One region of the Pseudoalteromonas sp. NZS11_1 genome, then DNA from elsewhere that is predicted to be linked to it. Evidence: predicted binding sites of a transcription regulator. Region 1 holds the regulator's gene; each other region holds the start of a gene.
What was found. The regulator sigma-54, encoded in region 1, starts transcription at its own class of promoters, with help from an activator protein. The targets are predictions, from matches to a motif close to GTTGGCACGNNNNTNGNNT.
Positions count from the first base shown of each region.

Region 2: the regulator sigma-54 is predicted to act here: its motif matches at 2,231-2,249, upstream of I6F44_RS13355 (BON domain-containing protein).
Region 3: the regulator sigma-54 is predicted to act here: its motif matches at 1,441-1,459, upstream of I6F44_RS03255 (BON domain-containing protein).
Region 4: the regulator sigma-54 is predicted to act here: its motif matches at 3,276-3,294, upstream of I6F44_RS14540 (flagellar basal body rod protein FlgF).

Region 1 is NZ_JADYXK010000001.1:280,304-284,908, reverse strand. It holds gene lptA (lipopolysaccharide transport periplasmic protein LptA) at 1-348, shown strand, start outside; gene lptB (LPS export ABC transporter ATP-binding protein) at 345-1,070, shown strand; gene I6F44_RS01175 (RNA polymerase factor sigma-54) at 1,140-2,639, shown strand; gene hpf (ribosome hibernation promoting factor) at 2,665-2,952, shown strand; gene ptsN (PTS IIA-like nitrogen regulatory protein PtsN) at 2,957-3,409, shown strand; gene rapZ (RNase adapter RapZ) at 3,428-4,273, shown strand; gene I6F44_RS01155 (HPr family phosphocarrier protein) at 4,316-4,588, shown strand.
Region 2 is NZ_JADYXK010000018.1:55,908-60,512, reverse strand. It holds gene I6F44_RS13365 (tRNA1(Val) (adenine(37)-N6)-methyltransferase) at 50-748, opposite strand; gene srmB (ATP-dependent RNA helicase SrmB) at 824-2,050, shown strand; gene I6F44_RS13355 (BON domain-containing protein) at 2,323-2,643, shown strand; gene I6F44_RS13350 (methyl-accepting chemotaxis protein) at 2,860-4,605, opposite strand, start outside.
Region 3 is NZ_JADYXK010000002.1:127,398-132,002, reverse strand. It holds gene I6F44_RS03265 (VOC family protein) at 49-465, shown strand; gene I6F44_RS03260 (LiaF domain-containing protein) at 504-1,166, opposite strand; gene I6F44_RS03255 (BON domain-containing protein) at 1,495-2,061, shown strand; gene I6F44_RS03250 (YqaE/Pmp3 family membrane protein) at 2,134-2,292, shown strand; gene I6F44_RS03245 (hypothetical protein) at 2,672-3,178, shown strand; tRNA gene I6F44_RS03240 (tRNA-Ile) at 3,426-3,502, shown strand; gene I6F44_RS03235 (5-carboxymethyl-2-hydroxymuconate Delta-isomerase) at 3,824-4,153, opposite strand; gene I6F44_RS03230 (CreA family protein) at 4,361-4,605, shown strand, end outside.
Region 4 is NZ_JADYXK010000021.1:59,616-64,220, forward strand. It holds gene I6F44_RS14525 (flagellar basal body P-ring protein FlgI) at 1-974, opposite strand, end outside; gene flgH (flagellar basal body L-ring protein FlgH) at 986-1,669, opposite strand; gene flgG (flagellar basal-body rod protein FlgG) at 1,686-2,474, opposite strand; gene I6F44_RS14540 (flagellar basal body rod protein FlgF) at 2,496-3,239, opposite strand; gene flgE (flagellar hook protein FlgE) at 3,397-4,605, opposite strand, start outside.

The sequences.
Region 1 (4,605 bases):
GCCGACCGCTTAGAAGTACATAAACGCGATGAACTTGGCGATAATAAACAATTATTAATTGCTACAGGTAGCCCTGCGCACTTTGAAGAAAAGCAATCAGATGGCACGACTATGAGCGCCAGTGCTGACGAAGTACGTTATGATGTATCTAAGCGTTTTTTAACGCTTGTTGGTAATGCACAAGTATCGCAAGCGGGACAAAAAATAAATGCTAAAAGCATTACCTACGATATAGAGCAGCAGCTAATCAGTGCCGAAAAAGATGAAAACTCAACTGACCGCGTTCACACAATTTTAGTGCCAATCGAGACTAAAAAAAGTAAAAAAAGCGACAAAGGTCAACCATGAGTACATTAAAAGCAGAGCTATTAGCAAAGAGCTATAAAGGCCGTGAAGTTGTAAAAAACGTCGGCCTTGAAGTCAAAGCTGGCAGTATTGTTGGCTTACTTGGCCCTAACGGCGCAGGTAAAACCACCACGTTTTATATGATAGTAGGACTTGTACCTAGCGACAAAGGTAAAATATCGATAGACGATAACGATATTACTCTTTTACCTATGCATAGTCGTGCTAGATTAGGCATTGGCTACTTACCGCAAGAGTCTTCAATATTCAGAAAGCTGACTGTTTATCAAAACTTAATGGCCATTTTAGAAACGCGCAAAGAGTTAAATAAACAAGCTAGAGAAGACACTCTCGATAAATTATTAGATGAATTTAGCATACAACACATTCGTGATAGCCAAGGTATGGCATTGTCAGGTGGCGAACGTCGTCGTGTTGAAATAGCACGTGCGCTGGCAGCAGATCCTAAATTTATATTACTGGATGAACCATTTGCAGGTGTTGACCCGATTTCGGTATTAGACATAAAGAAAATAATAGAACATCTTAAAAATCGTGGGATTGGTGTATTAATTACCGATCATAACGTAAGAGAAACCCTTGATGTTTGTGAAAAAGCCTACATTGTTTCTCATGGGGAGCTGATTGCATCAGGTACTCCAGAACACGTATTAAATGATAAAACAGTACGCGATGTTTACTTAGGCGAGCAATTTAGGCTGTAACATTTACGCCATGTCTTTAAGCATCTGCTAGTATTAATTATAACAACATAAAAGGATTGTTAGAGATACATGAGGCAATCACTACAGCTGCGCATGGGCCAGCAACTTACAATGACTCCACAGCTGCAACAAGCTATTCGTTTGTTGCAACTCAGTACATTGGATCTCCAGCAAGAAATACAAGAAGCTCTCGACAGCAACCCGCTATTAGAGGTTGAAGAAGCAGACTATTCAGAAGACGCTGCAGGTAAAAACGAGCAAAAAGCAGATACAGATGACATAACTGTTAGCGCATCTGCCGATGATGTTCCAAGCGAATACGAACAAGATAGTGGTGAAGCACTTGCAAAAGACACGCTAAGTGACGACATGGCTATGGATGTTAGTTGGGATGAGTACATGAGTGCCGCCCCAGCAGCATCATCGGGTCCGATGCCTGAAGACGAATCAATATACCAAGGCGCCTCTACTGAAACGCTCCATGAGTATTTAATGTGGCAGTTACAACTAACGCCATTTAGCCCTACAGACGAAGCTATTGCTATTGCTATTGTAGAAGCCGTCGATGATTCAGGTATTTTAACACTAAGCTGCGAAGAGATTTTAGAAAGCTTTAATCAAGAAAACGAAGATGATAACGAAGTCGAACTTGATGAAATTGAAGCTGTATTAAAACGCATCCAACTGTTTGATCCTGTTGGTATTGCTGCACGTAGTTTACAAGAGTGTTTATGTATTCAGCTTAACCAGTTTGATAAAGAAACACCTTACATTAATGAAACAAAAATGATTTTAACCGAGCATATTGATTTATTAGCTGCTCGTGACTATCGTACATTAATGAAGAAAACCAAGCTCAAAGAAGAAGAGCTTAAAGAAGTAATGACATTAATACATACTCTTAGCCCTAAACCTGCAGATACTATTGTAAGAGAAGAATCTGAGTATGTTATTCCAGACGTGTCAGTTAAAAAAATTAAAGGCCGCTGGGTTGTTGAATTAAACCCAGATAGCATGCCTAAAATTCGTGTTAATAGCCAATACGCTGCAATGTCTCGCACTGTAAAATCCAGTGGTGACAGCCAGTTTATTCGCTCGCATTTACAAGAAGCTAAATGGTTTATTAAAAGCTTAGAAAGTAGAAACGACACGCTATTAAAAGTAACAAATTGTATTGTTAAACAACAACAAGGCTTTTTTGAACACGGTCCTGAAGCCATGAAACCAATGGTTTTAAATGATGTTGCTGAAATGGTAGAAATGCACGAATCAACAATTTCGCGCGTAACAACCCAAAAGTATATGCATACACCCCGTGGTATATTTGAGCTTAAATACTTTTTCTCAAGCCATGTAAGCACCGAAAACGGTGGTGAATGTTCATCTACAGCAATCCGTGCGCTTATCCGAAAATTAATCGCAGCAGAAAACTCAGCAAAACCATTGAGTGATAGCAAAATAGCGGATATATTGGCTGAGCAAGGAATTAAAGTAGCGAGACGTACAATCGCAAAATACCGCGAATCTCTGGCTATTCCACCGTCAAATCAACGTAAAAGTTTGATTTAAGACGCAAAAAAAGAGGGTAATGCTTATGCAACTAAACTTAACTGGTCGTCACGTAGAATTAACCGATTCACTAAGAGACTATATTAATACCAAATTTGCGAAGCTAGAAAGACACTCTGATCATATTAATAATGTTCATGTCATTCTCGATGTAGAAAGATTAAATCAAAAAGCAGAAGCCACCATACACGTAAGCGGTGCTGAGTTATTTGCCTCTACAGAACATCAAGATATGTATGCCGCCATTGACTCGTTGATCGACAAGCTCGATCGACAAGTAATTAAACACAAAGAGAAGCTTGCTCGACACTAATATGATGAAATTAAGCTCACTTATATGCCAGGACTGCAGCAAAGCTGCGGTCCTTTTTAATAGCAAAAAAAGAATTTTAGAGTTCATTAGCGAACTTGCTCACGACAAACTTCCGTATTTACCGCAACAAGATATTCTTAATGCTTTAATGAGCAGAGAAAAATTGGGTAGTACAGGTATAGGGCGTGGCATTGCCATTCCTCATGGAAGAATGAGCGGTGCAGAAGAGCCTTTGGCTTTAGTACTCGTTAGCGAAACTCCAATAAATTTTGATGCAATCGATAATCGCCCTGTTGATATTTTCGTCGCACTCATCGTACCAGATGGCGATAACCAGCAGCACTTAAAGACTCTAGCAACCATTGCTGATAAACTAAACAATAAAGATTTTTGTAAACAGTTACGCAGTGCAAAATCAGATACTGAGCTTTACCAAGTTATTGTCAATCAATCATAGTTTTATAAAGGGTGTTAAATGGAGTTAATTATCATAAGCGGCCGTTCTGGTTCTGGAAAGTCGGTTGCTTTACGCGTTGTAGAAGATTTAGGTTATTATTGCGTAGATAATATTCCAGTTAACTTGCTTCCTTCATTAGTTCGCAGTGTGTCTGATAGCTATGATAAAATTGCTGTTAGCATTGATGTGCGGAACATCCCTAAACAACAAGATGAATTTAACGATATTCTTGAATACTTGCCTGGCTTTGCAAAACCTACGTTATTTTATTTAGATAGCGACGATCAAACATTGATCAAACGTTTTTCTGAAACTCGTAGATTACACCCACTATCAATTGACTCGTTGCCTCTTGATTTAGCCATCAAAAAAGAAAAAGAATTACTTGATGTATTAATCACCCGCGCCGACTTTATGATAGATACAACTGATTTAAGCGTTCATCAACTTGCTGAATCTATTCGTGAAAAGATTTTAGGTAAAAAAGATAAGCAACTGATTGTCACGTTTGAATCGTTTGGTTTTAAATACGGTATACCAAAAGAAGCAGATTACGTATTTGATGCACGCTTTTTACCCAATCCACATTGGGAACCTGAATTAAAACCTTTAAATGGGTTAGATCAACCTGTTAAAGATTATTTGGCCAATCACAGCATAGTGCAAAAATTCACATGGCAAATTCAAACATTTGTACAAACATGGTTACCGCACTTAGAGCGAAATAACCGCAGTTATTTAACCATTGCCATTGGGTGTACAGGCGGACAACATCGCTCTGTATATTTAGCGCAAACTATCGGTGAAAGTTTTGCAATGACACATCCCAATGTGAAAATTCGCCATCGCGAACAAGAAAAATAATATAGCTGAATAATCACCTGTTCAGCTTAGGTAGAGTAAGTTATGCATTGTGAAGACACTTTTTTAATAAAAAACAAATTAGGATTGCACGCTAGAGCAGCCACCGTGCTTGCCCAATTGGCAGTGCAGTTTGATGCGACAATTACATTATTTCAAGATGACAAAGAAGCTGCAGGCGATAGCGTACTTGCATTAATGTTACTTGAAAGTAGCCAAGGCAAAGAAGTAAAAGTTGTATGTAAAGGCCCCGATTCTGAGCAAGCTTTACATGCTGTTGGAGAATTAATAGCACAACGTTTTAATGAACAAGAATAAACAGTTATAAAAATAAT
Region 2 (4,605 bases), on a different contig from region 1:
AATAGGTAAATTATCCTTTATTACTAGATAACCTACATAACTAGGCAATTTACATTTTCAAATAAAATGCTTTGCATAGGGCTATATAATCAGCAGTGTAGGTATTATCTAAGTTTCTAATACACAGGATTGATGATTCTATATCGCTTTTTACGTAGCTAAATGTCATTAAACTGCGGCTAATATCTTTGTTGGGCGTGGCTTTTACTTGGCAATGAGTATTTAAATAAAGCCCATTTTGAGTAGCAAGCTCAATAAATAATGCGCCTTCAACGCTTGGGAGTATTAAGCTAAAGCGAGAACCACTATGGCTTAAATGTTTAAACGCATTAATTAACTCTTCAAAACTTAGGCCGTCGGTATGGCGTGCGGTATTACGCGCAGCATTGTTGCCTTTTAAACTGTGATTAAAATACGGTGGATTAGAGATAACCACGTCAAATTTAACTTCACTACTAAAGCGTTGAATAGTTTGGTGCGTAATACTTATAGTTGGCCACGGGCTATTAGCTACATTTTGTAATGCTTGGGTATAGGCGCTTTCGTCAATTTCTACCGCAGTTATATCAAGCTCATTACTGCGCTGCTTACACATTAGTGCTAGTAAGCCGGTGCCAGTGCCTATATCAAGTAATGACTTTGCGCCGCTTAAATTAGCCCATGCGCCAAGCAAAATGCCATCGGTAGAAACTTTCATTGCACAGTGGTCGTGTTCAACTTTAAATTGTTTAAATACAAAACCAGACATTTTTTCACCTTTTCATTCACCAAGCGCAGCATAGCGCGTATAATCAGGGTAATTGTCCCTTATTTTAGACACTCTATGCAATTTTCTGAATTTGATCTTGATAACAAACTACTCGATGCCATTAATAAAATGGGCTACGAGACGCCAACCAGCATTCAACAACAAGCTATTCCTGAAGCACTACAGGGGCGCGACATTTTAGCATCCGCGCCTACTGGTACAGGTAAAACAGCGGCATTTTTAATTCCGGCTATTCAGTACTTACTGGATTTCCCACGTCGTGACCCTGGTTTTGCGCGCGTACTCGTTATGACCCCAACTCGTGAGTTGGCTTATCAAATTCATGAACAATGTGAACTGCTAGCTAAGCGCACACACCTAAAAATTGGTGTAGTAACAGGCGGTATTAACTACGGCACGCATAAAGAAATTTTTGAAAAAAATAACGATATTTTAATCGCCACACCAGGTCGATTAATGGAATACCTAGAAACCGAAAACTTTCATGCTGAACACGTAGAAATGCTTATTATTGATGAAGCAGATCGCATGTTAGATATGGGTTTCAAAAAAGAAATGAGCCGTATTTGTGACGAAGCTAAAAATCGTCGCCAATGTTTTTTATTCTCAGCAACACTTGAAGGTGACAGCGTAGAAAGGTTTGCTGAAAAAACATTAAACGACCCAGCTCTATTAGAAGCCGAATCGTCACGTAAAGAAAAAGCAAAAATTCACCAATGGGTACATTTAGCCGACGATTATCATCACAAACTTGAGTTATTAGTTAATACGCTAAAAAATCCTGACGTGACTAAAGCGATTGTGTTTGTTAAAACTCGCGAACGCTTAGAAACATTGATTGGCGAACTTACAACTAATGATGTAAAAGCAGCGTGGTTACGCGGCGAAATGCCACAAGACAAACGTATGAAAGCCATGGAAAACTTCCACAGTGGCAAAACAAGCATATTAGTTGCTACCGACGTAGCTGCACGTGGTATTGACGTATCTGACATCAGCCACGTTATTAACTTTGATATGCCGCGTACTGCCGACGTATATGTACACCGTATTGGTCGTACTGGCCGTGCTGGTAAAAAAGGGATAGCAATATCGCTAGTTGAAGCACACGATATTGGTATTTTATATAAAGTAGAGCGCTACGTTGAACAAAAATTAAAACGCCGTGTAATTAGAGGTGTCGAGCCACAGCATAAAGAAGCGAAGCCACCAGCTAAAAAGCGTAAAGATCCAGTAAAAATGAAAGCCAAGAAAAAGGCTAAGGTTAAAAAGAAAAAGTAACCTAAAATATTTTTATACTAAGCCGGCTTTTGTCGGCTTTTTAATGCAAGCTTTATAGCTCTGTCACTTGTACCTGTTACATATGTAACCCAAGCATGTAACTCATACTCATTTAAATGTAATTTTTGCCCACCTGAATTCCCACTTAATAAAAATCCCCTTATATTTCATAGCGTTAATATTGGCACCGAAATTGTAACTACAAAGATAACCTAGCCGATGGAATTTCCATATTGTGGCTGCACTATTCACCGTAATGTAAGGATTAAGTTATGAACCGCTTCAAGTTAACTATCGCTTTAGTATCATTTTGTTGTTTATTTTTATTAGCTTGCGCTACAAAGGTAAGTGCAGCAACCAACATGGCCGTAGTAAGCAGTGTAGCCACTCAACCTAACTTACAACAAGCTATCACCAACACCCTACGAACTAATCCTAACCTAGCGTTAAGTGATATTCGTGTGCAGGTAAAAAATGGTGAAGTAGATTTATACGGTGAAGCACAAACTGGTTTTCAGCGCGCACTAGCTCAAAAGTTTTTAGAAAATATGGATGGCGTAAAAATCATTCGTAATAAAATTAGCGTTATTTAACATATTAGAATAAAACATAAATATGTTGGAAGTTTGTAATTTACGAGCTCATCGGTTGCAAAATGTCTCACCAACTCTAATATTCATTTATGCGCGTGCACTATTTGGCACGCGCTTATTTACGTCTTTTATGGTACGTCCCTGTAACATCCTACCGTAGTTATATCTGTATGATTAGCGTCATTAAATCAAAGATTTCTAAATTAATAGAGTAAGTTAAAGACTAAACTTTTGGGCCTCATCATTTAAACCGTTTGCCATCCTAGACAATTCGCTACTTGACTGTGCGATATCTCTAACTGCCTGCTCGGTCTCTGATATACCCATATTTATGACACCTATATTTCGTGATATTTCATCGATGGTGGTTGCCTGCTGCTCAGAGGCGGTTGCAATTTGAACAACCATATCAAAAATTTCATCTACTGCTTTGCCTACATTACTATTGATTAAGTTTGCTTTCTTAGCTATTTCCTGAACTTGAGTTGTTTGTCCTACATTGTCTGTCATTGCTTGAACAGCTGCGTTACTGGCACTCACAACAGCTTCAATTATCACTTCAACCTCCATTGTAGACTCTTGCGTAGACTTAGCTAAGCTTCGTACTTCATCAGCAACAACAGCAAAACCACGCCCTTGTTCACCAGCTCTAGCTGCTTCAATTGCTGCGTTCAAAGCAAGTAAATTAGTCTGATCAGCTATCTTTTTAATAACGCCTAATACATTCACTATTTTTTCTGAATTATGCTTCAACTCCGTCACTTCATGTGCTGATTTTTTTGTAGCTTCTCCAAGAGAAACAAGTGCGTTGTAAGTACTATCATTATTTTCAGAGCCTTCTCGAGCCATTCTTTGAATATTTTCACATAATAATGATGCACTAGCAGTTGTACTCGCTATCTCTTTTACTGTTTCAGTCATTTCGGTAGTGGCGGCTGCAACTTGTATAGTTTGTGCTTGCTGCTCGGTAACTGCTAAGCTAGTTTGCTCAGTAACTGAGGCAAGCTCTGTTGCTGTACTGCCTTGCTGAACTGCAACGTTAGATAATTCACCAATCATTTTTCTGAGATTTTCTAACATGGTATGCAATGCAACTTGTAGCATGCCTACCTCATCGTGTGAATTAACTTCGATATTACTGCTAAGATCTCCTGCCGCCACTTTTTTAGCAAAATTGGAAGCTACAATTATTGGAGTCGCTATTTTTCGAGAAAAGAAAACACCAATAAATACAACAACAATTGCAGCTACTATTATAGAAATCACACTAAAAAGCACAGTCTGATGGACTGGTGAAAATGCTTCTGATTCGTCAATTTCACTTAATATAATCCAGCTAAAATCTCCAATCTTTATACTATCGAAGGCAGAAAGTACGTTATTTCCATTATAATCTTTTATTATTTTAGTACCATGCTGAGCATTTAAAGCTAAATTTACAGCCTCTGTATCAGCACCATTATTTGTTACAGTTCCTGCAAAACTTGCTTTGAGTGAATGTCCTTCTGGGTCAAGATATGAATCAGAACGCATTAGCTTATCTTCTCCAACTAGGTAACTCTCACCAGTTTCTCCCATCCCTTCGCGAACACCCATTATTTGATTAGTCCCTTCACTTGAAAGCTGCAAAGCAACTATTGTATCGCTACCATCAACAGGTATAGCAATAAACGCAGCGGGTTCTCCATTACTTGGTGCATACGGTTTGTAATCAGCAATACTAAAACTTTTAGATTGTTTAACCTCTTTAATTAAATCTCCTAAATTTGAACTCGCATATTTCCCTTTTAATATGTTTGTTTGATAATCAGATTCTCTAGCTTGAGTGTAATAAATAAGCCCATTGTTATTAATTAAAAACACATCGTAATAGTCATACTTCTGTATATATTCTGTAAAAAAGCGATCATAGTTGTCTTCCTCAAGCTGCGGAACAATTAAAGCCAAAAGCTCAATATCTGC
Region 3 (4,605 bases), on a different contig from region 1:
TAGCTTGAGGTTTTATCGTGCTCCTAACTTAATTGATAGGACAACATTATGCATTTAGAGCACGTAAACTTAGTCGCGAGTGATATAGATAGCATGCTTAAATTTTATCGCGCTGTATTTCCACATTGGTCGATTAGAAGTGAGGGCAGAGGCGATTGGCATGGAAAACCAAGACGCTGGGTACACTTTGGAGATGACACGCATTACATTGCGATAAGCGATCATGGTGAGGGTGAAAACAGAAACTTATCGGGTCATCAAGTTGGTTTTGCACACTTTGCTTATGTAACTAGTAACTTAAATGAAGTAGTAGCACGCTTAAATAAAACGGGTTTTGGGATAAGTAAGCAAGGTAGTGAGAACCCTTTTAGAAAGAATGTTTATTTTATTGACCCCGCAGGGTTTGAAGTAGAATTTGTAGAATATTTAAGTGATATCCCAAGTGAGCGAAATAACGATTTATAATAGGTTAAGCACCGCAAAGTGCGGTGCTTAACGAGGCTTTATGAACGATTATTTCCAGCGCCAAGTTGTGTTTTTAGCTCATTAGCAAAGCTCATAAATTTTTCTTTAATTGTGCGCTTTATTTTTACTTCGACTGAGCCCATTACTGCCTTTCCTTCAATATGAATAGTAGGACCTTGGCGTTTGTTAAGCGACACAGATTTATTTTCAAGGCTACTTAAAATACAAAACATTTTAGACACTACATTTACATGCTCTGGTACGTAAATCTCATCACTACCAAAAATACAGTTAACGTGAATAGTTACATTTTGATGCGCAAAAATGGCATCGGTAAAATCTAGCACCACCGATCCCATAAAGTTACTCAAATATATATTCTTTGGCACGACCCACTGACCGCTTCGCTCGTTAGAGCCTAAAATGCTGCGTAATGTAAAATCATCATCACTGTTTTGTTGTGCACTATAATGTGGTGTAAATTGCGATTGTTTTTCTGCTTTATATTGCTGATCAGTATTAAGTGTTAAATCTTCTACTAAGGCTAAAAGAGCTTCGTTATTAGGTGCATCCATCGCGTTATCTAAGCGTCTCTCAAATGCATCAACAGAAATAACCCCATGACTGTAATTATAAATTAATTGATCAATTACTTGTTCGCGTACTTGCTCTATTGGGCGGTCTTCGACTTTTACAGACATGGGGCATTCCTTATTATATTTACTATTAATACAGCTCTTGATGTTTATATGCAAAGCACGCACCAAATATAATAACCTTAATTATCAATGATTTAATTTTAAATGATGTTTTATGTTTTGTTATATTAACGATAGATTAACCAAAAATGCAATTATCTAGTTATTTTCACTATTTGAGAAAGTTTTACCGAGTAGCCTGTAAATAGTTACACAGCTATAGATAGTGCCTTATCCCAAAATTACATCAAGTTATTGAAATATATATATAAATAAAGTTGGCCTAAAGCTCGCATTAGTTAAAGTGTCTTTAATCAAAAGGAGAAAGATTATGAAAACATTTAACAAATCTATTATCGCAGCTCTAGTTCTTGGTACTACGGCTATGGGTGCCCAAGCAAACAGCTGGGAAAACGAAAGTAAAGATGCTTGGATTGATGGTAAGGCAGAAACAGTTCTACTTATGAACACTAATCTAAACAACTTTGACATTAACACTGATGTAAAAAATGGCAAGGTAGTACTTACAGGTAAAGTTAATAGCGAGCTTGATAAAGAGCTAGCAGAAGAACTTGTACTTAGCCTAGATGGCGTATCTGATGTTGAAAACAGCCTTACCGTTGTTAAAAGCATGGACACAAAAGATAGAAGCAAAGACATGATGGACGATGATGATAACGACTTAACGGACGCTAAAATCACCACTGTAATCACAACTCGCTTCCTGTTTGATTCAGAAGTTGGTGGTACAGACATCGATGTTGATACCGACAACGGTGTAGTAACTCTGAATGGCTCAGTAGAGTCTGAAGCTGAAAAGCAGCTAGCAGTTAAAATTGCTAAAAATGCTGAAGATGTTCGTGACGTAGTTGATAAACTATCTATTACTGCTGAATAACACAGTATAGTTAAGGCCCACTAACACTGGGCTTTACGCCTTTTTAATGCTTAATTTAAATGGAGTTTAATCATGGATATTATTCGTATAATACTTTCAGTTTTATTGCCGCCATTAGGTGTATTTTTGCAAGTTGGCTTAGGTATGCATTTTTGGTTAAATATTGTATTAACACTGTTAGGTTATTTCCCAGGGTTAATACATGCAATCTACATTATTGCGAAAAAATAATGACAGATTATATATTGTGTAAGCCGACTACTGAGGTTTAGCTAAATAAAAACTTCAGTACTGATCGGCTCACAATATCAGTTTTTAAAGTAAATATTTTTTATCAAAATCTAATTTTTAATTGACTCAAACTAAGTGATTTATTTCTTGTAACTCACTCCCAACATTCCCTCAGCCACACCTATCGTTTACTTCAATTAAGCTTTCTAACTAACAGCAGTGTTCTGATTCTGTATTGATGCCATTTAGGAAGTCTTTAACATTAGTTTGTTTATATATCTACAATACGCGATTAATTACTCTATTATTAAGTGGCAATATTACCATCACTTCTAGTGTTATCATTAAACCAAGTTTTTACGCATATTGAGGTAGCTAATTGAATATTCGACTTATACTGTCAGGCGTTGTGTCATTCGTTTTTTATTTTAGTTGGGCCTACTGGGCAAATAGTTCGGCAGATATTGCTAAATCTGTCACGTTTCAAGCTGCATTAGTACAAGGTTTGTATAGTGGATTTGTAACGCTGTTTTTTACTTTTATTTTAGAAAAGGTCGTCAACAAGTATAAGTCTAGTTATGTAACGCTTGCGTTTGTAACTCCAATTATTTGTATGTTTCATTCTAAAACACCACAAAACGTAGCAATACGACAAAGCTTCAATAATGCAATTAACTCTAGCGCCTCGTATTTAGGTAACAAAAAAATAGCAGGTGTACTTTTTGCGCCTATTATTCCGATTACTGTTCAATCGAGCTTAGTGATTATGGTGAATGTAATTAATCAGACACCCAATTTGGCACTTACAGTAGCCCCAAGCATATTTTTTACAGCCTTGTATGCCTACACATATATGTTAGCTTTACTTAAAAAAGTAGAGCGTTAAATATAAAAGACTACATGTGGGGGGAAGGTTTTTATAATTTAATGCAGAAAATATCATGGGAAATATCTTACATTTTATGCTTATACCCACCTAAAAGATTACTATTTAAGCAGTTAGCTTACTGATTGTTAAAATAAAGGTGTTTGGTAGTGACAAGCACCTAAAAAGTTTTTATACTGCAACCCGCTTTAGTCGCTCTGTGACTGAACGCTTCAAAAATTAACTGCCTAGCAGTTATATAAAAGTTGGCCCCTTAGCTCAGTTGGTTAGAGCACACGACTCATAATCGTTAGGTCCCCAGTTCGAGTCTGGGAGGGGCCACCACTTTTACAAACTTTCCAAAAAAATACCTACTCAAATTATTTAATGCTACATGAATTTAATATCGTGTAATTTATTATTCTTTATTTACCCCTAATAATAAATATAATTTAAATAAAGTTAATCCATAGATTAAGCTAAGCTTTCTTAAATTTGAAAGAGTGCGAATGCACTATTAAATTCCAGCGTTAGATCGGACGCTATTCATGCTCTGTCTTGTAAATAATAATGAGCTGCATCTGATTTCAGAATACAAAAAAAGCCCCTATTGGGGCTTTTTACTTGCTAGTGTTTACTTCTATTGCTCAAAACTACAAGAGTTAACTAATTTTTACGGTATATCTCATGCTCAATATCGTAAATATTTACGCTTAGGCTGTCTGATGCTCTGCAGTATGTTTTTAAGCATGAAAGTAGCAGTTCGCTTAACATTTGTTTTTGCTCAATTGAGCGCCCAGCCAATATATGTACCGCGATATGTATAAACCCTGATTTTCCTGCGCCAAGTTGATATTGCTGATAAGCAATAGCGCGTGTTTTGATGGTTTCTAATTCAAATAAGTTACTTTCGAAAGCGGTAGTGTGAATTTTTTCTACGAGAACTTGTGGTAATACAGGGAGGTCTTCTGAGTGTTCAATAATAATGTGCGGCATTTAGGCGTTTCCTATTATGAGTTACTGCATGAGCGAGAGTTAATTGTATCAAATACAACAGGGTTCGCTAAACCCTGAGCTATCTAAAATCTTTACTTTAAACTAATTTAGTCGTATTTATTTTTGATGTTAGTATAAAAACATACAGGTGAACCTTCGCTTAGTAACGTAGGTGCTAAATTACTTATATATTAATTAAGGATAAGTATGAAATTACCACAAAAATTTAAACGTTTAGTTTTACTTGCAGGTGCTGTTGTTACATTAAGTGCTTGCTCTGATGATGTTGCGTCGGTAAGCCTTGGGTTATTTACAACTAAAGATGTTGTAGTTAATTCGCAGCAAGATCCCATTGTTGAGGGCGTTACTTGTCATATTAGTCATATAGAGGCTAATTTGGATTTTTCTGATCCCTCTGATATGTCTATAGCGTGTCGTCAAACGGGGCCTAT
Region 4 (4,605 bases), on a different contig from region 1:
ACACCTGGATTAAATACAAAGGCGCGCGAGTCGTCTTGGTTTACATCAATAATACTTTGCTGTGTGACAACTGTATCACCGTTTGCTAGCGGGTTTGGTTGTGACACATTTTGTTGCTCTGCAATTGTTACTGTTAAGCCACCATGAGTTATAGCCGCAGGCTGAAGCTTAACGTTTTTGCCAATGACAATTGTACCGGTGCGCGAGTTAACTATAATTTTAGCGGCCATATCAGCTGGCTTAAATTCTAAGTTTTCGAGTGTTGATAAGTACGATACACGCTGGGATGCATCGCGTGGTGCTATAACACGAATAGAAACAGAATCAATTGCTTGTGCGCTATTTGGGCCAACTAAGTCATTAATTGTTTTTTCTAGGCGTTTTGCCGTTGTAAAGTCTGGGCGGTTTAAGTTAAAGGTAATGTAATCGCCTTGCATAAATGGGCTTTCTACAGTGCGTTCAACTGTTGCGCCATTTGGTATACGACCAACTGTAGGGGTGTTAATTACAACCTTACTACCATCAAGGCCTTGTGCCCCTAAGCCACCGACAATTAAGCTACCTTGTGCAATTGCATACACGTTACCGTCTACACCCTTTAAAAAAGTTTGTAGTAAAGTGCCACCACGTAAACTGCCTGCACTACCAATGGAAGAAACCGTAATATCTATTGTTTGCCCGGGCTTTCTAAATGCAGGTAATTCTGCATGCACAGCAACAGCGGCAACATTCTTAATTTTAGGACTTTGAGTTGAAGGTAGCGTAATACCAAAGCTGTTCAACATGCCTCTAAAACTTTGTTGTGTGTATGAGTTTTGCTCGCCAGTGCCCGGTAAACCAACCACTAAGCCATAACCAACTAATTGGTTAGAGCGTACGCCTTCAACCATAGACACATCTTTTATGCGCTCAGCACTGGCAGTAAACTGCCAACCTAATAACACAACTAAACATAAAGCTTTAAGGCTATTCATGTTGTTACCCTCTAAAATGGAAACAGCGAACTGCTAAAGAAACGTGTAAGCCAACCAGGACTTTGCGCTTCTTGCGTTTGCCCTTTACCTGAGTATTGAATACGTGCATTAGCAATACGGTTTGATTCAACCGTATTATCGGCGCTTACGTCTTGAGGGCGTACTAGCCCTTCTAGACGAATAAACTCTTCGCCGGTATTAAGCGTTAGCCATTTTTCGCCGCGTATAACTAAATTACCGTTAGGTAAAACACGCATTACATTTACCGAAATATCGCCTACTAAGCTGTTTGACTGGTTTGATTTTGAATCACCCGTAAACGACGAATCACTACCAATACCAAACTGAATGCTATCGCCACCTATATTTACTGGTAGACCACCTAATCCAATCACTGGGTCTAAGCTTGCGTCAGTTTCTTTGTCTGTTTCTGTTTTAGCGGCCTTTGTTGCTTGAGTAGACTCTTGCAGTTTAACCGTAATTATATCGCCAGTACGTAGCGCTTTTTTATCAGAATATAAGTCGTTTGATGTATGAGTATTAAACAATGAACCTGTAGCTACCAGCGGCTCTAAAATAGGCTCGGGGTACATAGGTGCGTAGTAAGGGTCGTCCTGCACTACCTCACTATTTTGCGTAGACATACAGCCACTTAAAAATAATGTGCCCGCTGCAAATAAAATAATATTACGCATAATTCCCCCTACTCTATTAAAGCTGTTGATTGATATAACTCATCATTTCGTCAACGGCCGAAATTACTTTTGAGTTCATTTCGTAAATACGCTGAGTTTCGATTAGATTTACGAGCTCTTCAGTTACATTTACGTTTGATGTTTCGAGCGAGCCTTGAATAATGCTACCTAACCCTTCAACACCAGGATTACCTTGTACCGGCGCACCACTTACAGCGGTTTCGGTATAAAGATTTTGACCGATTGGCTCAAGACCCGACGGATTAATAAAATCACTAATAGTAAGCTGACCAATGACCACGTTATCGGCTTGGCCTGCAACACGCACAGATACTTCACCGTCTTGCGAAACCGTAATTGATTGCGCGTCATCAGGTACATTCATTTCTGGCTGAATAACGTAACCTGCGCCCGATGTTACAATGCGTCCATCGCCATCGGTAGTAAACTGACCATTGCGCGAGTAAGCAATATTGCCATCTGGTTGCAGTACTTCAAAAAAACCTTCACCAGAAATCATCCAATCTAGTGAGTTTTCGGTGGTTAGCATGTTGCCTTGCGTAAACTCTTTTTGGTTAGCTACAACTTTAGCTCCCGCACCTAACATTAAGCCCGATGGCATTTCGGTATCTTGCGATGAACGACCACCTGGTTGATTAATATTTTGATAAAGTAAATCTTCAAATATAGCGCGGCTTTTTTTGTAACCTACGGTACTCGCATTCGCTAAATTATTTGAGATAACCGATATATCGGTTTGTTGAGCGTCTAGCCCAGTTTTACTGATCCACAATGCTGGATTCATAATCGTGTCCTCATTTTAAAGTTAAACTATGCGTAATAACTGATCTTGACGCTCGTCAATTTCTTCAGCTGTTTTCATTAATTTCACTTGTAATTCAAATTGGCGCTGGTGGCTTATCATGTCGACCATTTCGTGAACAGGGTTCACATTAGACATTTCAAGCGAACCACTTAAAACTTTTACATTGGCAGAGGTATCTACTGTTACATTTGCTTTTGGTCTAAATAAACCATCGTTACCTTTTTCGAGCTGTGAGCTATTTGCTTCTACTACTCTAAGCGTGTCTATTTCTTCTAAAAAGTTAGCTGGAGCGCCTTGTGGTCGAACTTGAATAGCGCCATCTTGGCTAAACCCTATTTTTTCGACTGGGACAGGTAAAATAACAGGTCCCCCTTCGCCAATAACTTGACGACCATGACTGGTTACGAGCATGCCTTGAGCAGTAACGTTTAACGTACCCACTTTTGTGTAAGCTTCATTACCGGAGGCATCTTGCACAGCAAGCCATGCGTTATCGCTCATCGCGATATCTAAGTCTCGCCCGGTTTGAACAATGCCACCCGATACCATGTTAGAACCCGGACGCTCTTGCATTGAAAATACTCGTGTAGGCAAACCTTCGCCAAACGCTTGCATAGAACGCGCCTGCGCAAAGTCAGCTTTAAAACCCGTTGTATTTGCATTTGCCAAATTATTGGCTTTTAAAGCAAGCCCTTGTAGGCTTTGCTTAGCGCCAGAGGCCGCAATGTAGACCATTTTGTCCATAGTATCGACTCACATAAAAAATCTCTGAACTTACAAATGCAAAATAGATGCCAGATTAAATTTGACGCAACATTGAGAGGTATTTAGAAGGGCTTGCAAAGAGGACTTATAAAAAAGGCTGCAAAAATGCAGCCTAATATATTTAATAGGGTTTAGCTTATCGAATCTGCAAAATACTTTGCTGAATAGTTGAGTTAACTTCAAGCGCACGTGAGTTTGCTTGGTAATTACGCTGTGCAGTAATTAAGTCTACAAGCTCGTTTGTAAGGTTAGTATTTGATTGCTCAAGTGCTGATGAGTTTATCGATCCTAAAGTACCTGATCCTGGCTCACCTGCAATGGGATCACCAGATGTTAAACTTTTTTTCCAAGCAGTATCACCTACTTGCTGTAAGCCTTGTGAGTTAGAAAAGCGTACCATAGCAACTTGACCTAAAAAAGTTGAGTCACCATTACTGTAAGACGCAACTACCTTACCATCAGTACCAATGTCAATCCCGGCTAAACGGCCAACGGTAGCGCCATCTTGCTCAAGTGCTTTTACTTCAAAGTTACCTGCAAACTGGGTAGGTACTTTATTACTTGTTCCCGCTTCATCACGCCAACTGACTGACACTTTATCAGGAAAACTTGCACCATTAGTTAAAAGAGAAGTCAAACCTGTAGTCGCATCAGAAGCTAGGTCTATATCAGGGAACGTTATAGCTGGTAATTCAACATCAGGCAAACCTGCTGATGTAAATTCAAAAGTATCTATAGGGGTATGTGAACCTGCGACTGTTTCAACTCCATCTGTCCCAAAATTTTTCCCGTCTAAAGTTGCGTAAACGTCCCATTCGTTTGGTGTATTTTCTGGGTCTTGCTTTACAAAGAACAGCTGTAAAACATGTGGCTCACCTAATGAGTCATACACTGTAGTTGATGTAGAACTATTATAAGAAGCACTTGTATTTGAATCGAAAGTATCAACTGTGGGTTGAGTTTCTCGTGAATCTAAGTTAAATGATGAATACACTTTACTTGTTGCGCGAGGAGAACCAGACGAATCCGGTATTTGTAATGGTGATGAAGTACTCAAACTTACTGATGTAGTGGCACCTGTAGCTTCATCAACAGGGAAACCTTGTAAAAAATTACCTTTAGCATCTACTACAAAATTATCTTCATTTAATTTGAATGCACCTGCACGAGTATATGAAAAATCTTGAGAACCTAAGTCTTCACTCATCGCGAAATAACCTTCACCAGTGATCGCTAAATCAAGTGAGTTATTTGTAAATTGCAGTGAGCCTTGATGAAACTGCTGTGCAACCATAGCGGTTTGAACACCATCACCATTTTTAGTTTTACCAGAGCTAAATACTGA